Regions from separate parts of the Achromobacter sp. NPDC058515 genome, predicted to be linked through region 1. Evidence: riboswitches for the same ligand, from Rfam matches in the RefSeq annotation. Region 1 holds a riboswitch; the other holds the start of a gene.
What was found. Region 1 has a riboswitch for glycine ahead of gcvT (glycine cleavage system aminomethyltransferase GcvT). Riboswitches for the same ligand answer to the same signal wherever they lie in the genome.
Positions count from the first base shown of each region.

Region 1 (3,202 bases):
GGAGGGGCCGATGTGGCGGGGAATGAAGTCGGTATGAGTGTCTAGGGCGCGCGACATGGGGAGATCTCGGGGTAGCGGGTGTCGTCGAGGGACGGACGGTAGTGCTTCTTGCGTGGCGGGCGCGGCGCCTGGTCGGCCCCTCGCCCGCCACGAGCCGGCTTAGCCGTTGGCGACGGCTTCGTAGCCGGCGGCGTCCAGCAGCTTGTCGGCGTCGGCGGCGTTGACCGGCTTGATCTTGAAGATCCAGGCGGTGAAAGCCGATTCGTTGATCAGGTTGGGGTTGTTTTCGAGTTCTTCGTTGAAGGCGACGATTTCGCCGGCCACCGGCGCGTAGATGTCCGAGGCGGCCTTGACCGACTCGACCACGCCGGCGGTTTCGCCCGCGTTCAGCTTGGCGCCGACCTTTACGTCGCCAACGAAAACCAGATCGCCCAATTGATCCTGGGCGGTGTCGGTGATGCCGACGACGAACACGTCGCCTTCGGCTTTGACCCATTCATGGGACTCGGTGTACTTGCGATCGGTGGGCAGACTCATGGGAACTCCTGAGGGAATGCGGGTAGATGAATGGTGTTGCGCGCCTCGCGCGGGCGGCCGTCGCCCAGGCCGGGCCGGCGCTCGCGCGAAGCTTCGAGTTTACGAGTGTTCGACGGCTTTGCCGTTACGGACAAATGGCAGCTTGCAGACCAGGGCGGGCACCCATTTGCCGCGGATGTCGACCTCCACCGTATCGCCCGGACGCACGCCTTGCGGCAGGCGGGCAAAGCCGATGGACACGCCCAGCGTGGGCGACATGGTGCCGCTGGTGAGTTCGCCCGCGCCTTGCGGAGTGCGCACGGCCATGTGCGCGCGCATGACGCCGCGCTCTTGCAGCTTCAGGCCAAGGAAGGCGGCGGGGGTGGCGAACTGCTCCAGCGCGTCGCGGCCGATGAAACGGCGGTCGGCGTTCTTCAGCGACACCGTCCAGGTCAGGCCGGCTTCGCCGGGCTGGGTCAGCTCGTCCATATCCTGGCCGTACAGATTCATGCCGGCTTCCAGGCGCAGCGTGTCGCGCGCGCCCAGGCCGGCCGGACGCACGCCCTGGGCAGCCAGGTCGCGCCAGAGCTGCGCCACCTCGGCGGCGGGCAGCACGATTTCGAAGCCGTCTTCGCCGGTGTAGCCCGTGCGGGCGACCAGCGTGTCGTCGCCCACGATGGCGGCGACAAAGGGGGTCAGGGGTTCGGTGGCGGCTTGCCACGCCGGGCGCGCTGCCCACAGCTTGGCGCGGGCGTTGGGGCCCTGCACGGCCACCATGGCCAGGTCGCGGCGCGGAGCAATGACGACGTCGAACGAGCCGGCCTGCTTCACGCGCTGCATCCAGGCGACGTCCTTGTCGGCCGTGCCCGCGTTGACCACGACGCGCCATTCGTCGGCCGCGAAGAAATAGATGATCAGGTCGTCGATGACGCCGCCCTGCGGATTCAGCATGCAGCTGTAGAGCGCCTTGCCCGGCACCGTCAGCTTGGAGACGTCATTGGCGACCAGGCGCTGCAGGAAAGCGTAGGCGTCGGGGCCCGTCACGTCGACGTTGAGCATGTGCGAGACATCGAACATGCCGGCGTCCTGGCGCACCGCATGGTGCTCCTCGAGCTGCGAGCCGTAGGCCAGGGGCATGTCCCAGCCGCCGAAATCGACCATTCGGGCGCCGGCGGCGATGTGTTCTTCGGCCAGCGGGGTGCGTTTGAGGGTTGCGGACATGCGCGGGAACTCCGGGGCGGCAGTGATGCCAGGGTTACGGAATGCCGGTGGCGGCAAGCGGACTGCGCCCGCGCCACGGCTGAATCTTCCGCCCCTCTGTCCTTTTGCCTGAGAGTTGCCCCGCGTGGCGGGTTTGCACCTTCGGCGCCTGGGCTGCTCGCTATGTCCCTAGTTCAGGGGCGGCGCCAGGTCTCTCCAGAGTGCTGTTTTGCCGCGTCCAGCGGGTAAGAAAACCGGGACGGAGCAAGCATGTGCGGTATCGGTTGCCTGAGCGATTCTGGGCGAATTGCGCCTTCGGCGGCGGCCGGACTTACGGGCCGCTCTCTCCCGCAACATGCGTGACAGCGCCGAAAGCATACAACGAAAGCCGCGTGCCGAAAAGGCGGAAAACGAGGCGCTCGCCGTCAGGCCCCGCTAGGCCAGCGCCGTATCCAGCAGCATCATCAGCACGAAGCCCAGCATCAGCCCGCAGGTCGCGTAGATCTCGTGCCCCTTGCGGTGCGATTCCGGGATGATCTCGTGGCTGATGACGAACAGCATGGCGCCCGCGGCAAAGCCCAGCCCCCAAGGCAGGAGCGGCGCCGACCAGCCGACGATGGCGGCCCCCAGCACCGCGCCCAGCGGTTCGACCAGGCCCGACAGCATGCCCAGGGCCACGGCGAAGGTCCGCTTGTAGCCGGCGGCCAGCAAGGCCACGGCCACCACCAGCCCTTCGGGAATATCCTGGATGGCGATGCCGGTCGCCAGCGCCGTGCCGCGCACGGGGTCCCCGCCGGCATAGCCCACGCCGATCGCCAGGCCCTCGGGCAGGTTGTGCAGCGTGATGGCGAACACGAACAGCCAGGTGCGGCGCAGCCGGTGGGCCTCCATGCCCTCCCTGCCCTTGATGAAGTGCTCGTGCGGCAGAGTGCGGTCCATGAGCAGCAGGACCGCCGCCCCCAGCAGCACGGCGGCGCCGACCGTCAGGCCGGCGCCCCAGGGCCCGTAGCCCAGCTCCCGGCCCGCGGCGACGCCCGGCGCCACGAGCGAAAACGCGCTGGCCGCGAGCATCACGCCGGCCCCGAAGCCGAACATGCTGTCCTGCGCCTTCTGGGGGATAGTGCGGGCGAACAGGATGGGCAGCGTGCCCAGCGCGGTCGCGCCGGCCGCGACCAGCCCGCCCAGCAGCGCGTCGGCCACGTGCGGCGCCCGCACGTCCAGGTAGACCCAGAGCTGGTGCAGGCCCAGGCAGGACACCATGACAGCCAGCGTCCAGACGCTGATGCTGGTGGCTGCTGGCCGCAAGCGATGACGGCTGAAGGTATTCATGTGCCGCGGCACTCCTTGCGAGCGTTGCGCTCAGCCCTTTGCCGCTGCGTAGCGGCGCGCCACTTCGGGCCAGTTCACCACATTGTAGAAGGCGCCGATATATTCCGGCCGGCGGTTCTGGTACTTCAGATAATAGGCGTGCTCCCAGACGTCCAGG
Region 1 is NZ_JBHXNI010000003.1:189,777-192,978, reverse strand. Features, by position in the region: gene gcvP (aminomethyl-transferring glycine dehydrogenase) at 1-57, opposite strand, end outside; gene gcvH (glycine cleavage system protein GcvH) at 160-537, opposite strand; gene gcvT (glycine cleavage system aminomethyltransferase GcvT) at 637-1,737, opposite strand; glycine riboswitch at 1,824-1,946, opposite strand; glycine riboswitch at 1,982-2,077, opposite strand; gene ACFWP0_RS06905 (ZIP family metal transporter) at 2,152-3,045, opposite strand; gene ACFWP0_RS06900 (superoxide dismutase) at 3,076-3,202, opposite strand, start outside.

Region 2 (3,202 bases), on a different contig from region 1:
ATCCTCTTTTTCATAGGCAGGCTTGGGGGAGGAACATCCGGCCAGGGCGGCCGTCAGAGCGGCAAGCAGAGGGAAAGCGATACGGCGGGTGACGCTGGGCATAAGGGGTCCGGCTTGGGGCAACGAAGTCCATTATCGGCCAAGAAACCGGACCAGTTATTGGGGACGGGTTTTTTGCGGTGATATGTTGAAACAAGCTCGGGGCTGGGGCGGGGACAAACAGCAAGGCCGCCAAGCCCCCGGACCAAAGGTCGAGTTGTAATTAGTATCGAAATAGATAACCTGGGGCGACCCGTCGTGCACGACTGCGGCCTCAAGCGCGCCGCCGCTCAGCGCGCCGCCCGGTCCTGCCGCCCCAGCTTGTCCAGTTCATCCAGGATGCCCGCCGCCAGCCGCACGCGGGCCTCGTTCGGATAGTTCCTGTTCGCCAGGATCACGATCCCCTGCTTCCTGGCGGGCACGAAGGCCACATAGCCGCCAAAGCCGTTCGTCGCCCCGGTCTTGTTGATCCATGCCGCCTCCTGCGGGGCCAGCGGCGGATTCAAGGCCGCGGCCGCATGGCTCTGGCTGTTCAGCGTGCCGGCGTTGGCGGCCAGCAGCGTGTCCAGCGCCACCGGGTAGGGAAACTGCTCCCAGACCATGTCCTGCGTCATCTCGCCCACCTGGTAGTACCCCACATGCGTAGCCGCAATGGCGCGCTTGAGCGGCTCGTCCTGGACGCCCATGCCCATGTTGGCCTCGACGAACCGGAGCATGTCGCGCGCGCTGGACTTCACGCCGTAGGCTTCGTCCGCCAGCACGCCGGGGTTCACGCGCACGGGCGCGCCCTGCTTGTTGTAGCCCTGCGCATAGCGGGACATCTTGTCCGCCGGAACATCGATGAAGGTATCGGACAGGCCCAGCTTCGCGAACAGCTCCCCCATCGCCTGCGCGAACGGCTGCTTCATGCTTCGGGCCGTCGCGACGCCCAGCATCCCGATGCTGGGATTGGCGTAGCTGCGGGACGTGCCGGGGGCTTGCGCGGGCTTCCAGGCCTTCAGGTAGTCCATCAGCTGCGCCTCGTTGCGCACCGCGTCGGGCACCTGCAAGGGGAAGCCGCCGGTGGTGTGCGTGGCCAGGTTGACCAGCGTCAGCCTGGCGAAGTCGCTGCCGGCAAGTTCGGGCAGGAACCTGGCGGGGCTATCGCTCAGCGCGAGCTGGCCCCGGGCCTGCGCGTAGCCGGCAAGAGTCGCCGTGAACGTCTTGCTGATCGATCCCAGCTCGAACATCGTGTCGCGCGTGACCGCCTGCCGCGTCTGCCGCGATTGCACGCCATAGGTGTAGAACCGCTGCTGCCCTTGGCTGGTGATGGCGATCGCCATCCCTGGAATGTCGTGCTGCCGCATGACCGCCTGGGCGGCCTCGCTTACCGCCAGATCGAGAGACGGCAGTTCCGTGCGGGCCAAGGCGGGTCCGGCTGCGCCGGCGAAAACAGGGGTGAAAAGCAAGCCTGCGCGCAGCAGTCCTCGGATACGCATGCATCGTCCTTCAGGTTTCAATTGCGTGCATCGTAACTTGGCGCGCGCCGATGCTGGTACTAACCCCTAACGTCGCCCAGCCCGTTTTTGGATATGCTCTGCGGGTCGTTTTAAAACCCCGCAGAAGAGACCCGCCCCCGTGGCGGGCGCCGACGGAGCAACCGCCCCGGAAACTCTCAGGCAACAGGACTGCGCGGTCTAGACAATCTGGAGAGAGGCGCCGTGCGCGCCCACCGAAGGGGATCCCGCCGCCGACCGCGCGCGGGTGAAGCTCTCAGGTACAGAGACAGATGGGGCGCCGCGGCCAACAAGGGCCGCCGCCACCCTTTCTGGAGCCATCATGCCCCGCATCGCCATCATCGGCGCCGGTATCACCGGCGTCACGTCCGCCTATGCCCTGAGCAAGCTGGGCTACGCGGTCACGGTCTACGACCGCCAGCGCTACCCTGCCATGGAAACGTCCTATGCCAACGGCGGCCAGCTGTCGGCCAGCAACGCCGAAGTCTGGAACAGCGCCGCCACCATCATGAAAGGCCTGCGCTGGATGTGGCGCCGCAACGCGCCGCTGCTGCTCAACCCCGGATTCAGCTGGCACAAGTACTCGTGGCTGGCGCAGTTCATGGCGCAGATTCCCAACTATCGCCGCAACACCATCGCCACCACCCGGCTGGCCATCCAGGCCCGCCAGCACCTGTTCGAGATGGCCGAGGACGAAGGCATAGATTTCGACCTGGAGCGCCGGGGCATCCTGCACATCTATCACGACGCCGCCAGCTTCGACGCCGCCAGCCGGGCAAACGCGCTGCTGCGCGAAGGCGGCCTGGAACGCTACGCCGTGTCCAGCAACGAGGCGCGCAGCATAGAACCTGCCCTGCAGGCCGGCTGCCATGGCGGCTTCTACACCCCGTCGGACGCCACCGGCGACATCCACAAATTCACCAGCGGGCTGGCGCGCGCCTGCGAGCGCCGGGGCGTGAAGTTCGTGCAGGACGCGGACATCCGCCACATCAGCCGCGACAGCCGCCCCTATGTGCTGGACATGCTGCGCGACGACGGCCGCGAACGCGAACAGCACGAGGCCGACGCCGTCGTCGTTTGCGCCGGTGCGGCCAGCCGGCAGTTCGCCAGGCAGCTCGGAGACGCGCTGAACATCTATCCGGTCAAGGGCTACTCGATCAGCGTGCATCTGGACGACGCGCAGAGCCTGGCGGCGGCCCCCGGCGTGAGCCTGCTGGACGAGGCCGCAAAAATCGTCACCAGCCGGCTGGGAGACCGGTTTCGCGTGGCGGGCACCGCGGAATTCAATGGCTTCAACATGGACATCCGCGCCGAGCGCGTGCAGCCGCTGGTGGACTGGACGCGCAAGCACTTTCCCGGCATCCGGACCTCGCGCGTGGTGCCCTGGTGCGGCCTGCGCCCCATGACGCCGGACATGATGCCGCGCGTGGGCCCGGGCAAACGCCCCGGCGTGTTCTACAACACGGGCCACGGCCACCTGGGATGGACCCTGTCCGCGGCGACGGCGCAGATGCTGGCGGCGAGCGTCAGCGAGGCCGTGCCCGCGCCGTAGCGGGACAACGGCTCCGGGGCATCCGGGAAGCCGCGGCGCGCAAGCTGGGCGACGCAGGGCTTGCGGAGGATCAAAGGTAGATCGCGCCGCGCAGGTACAGCGCCGCCTGGCCGCT
Region 2 is NZ_JBHXNI010000009.1:220,361-223,562, reverse strand. Features, by position in the region: gene ACFWP0_RS17440 (DUF2242 domain-containing protein) at 1-102, opposite strand, end outside; gene ampC (class C beta-lactamase) at 330-1,517, opposite strand; glycine riboswitch at 1,629-1,719, shown strand; glycine riboswitch at 1,721-1,811, shown strand; gene ACFWP0_RS17430 (D-amino acid dehydrogenase) at 1,858-3,087, shown strand; gene ACFWP0_RS17425 (PhzF family phenazine biosynthesis protein) at 3,158-3,202, opposite strand, start outside.
Region 2: linked by a shared signal. The riboswitch ahead of ACFWP0_RS17430 (D-amino acid dehydrogenase) and the one ahead of gcvT (glycine cleavage system aminomethyltransferase GcvT) in region 1 are both predicted to bind glycine.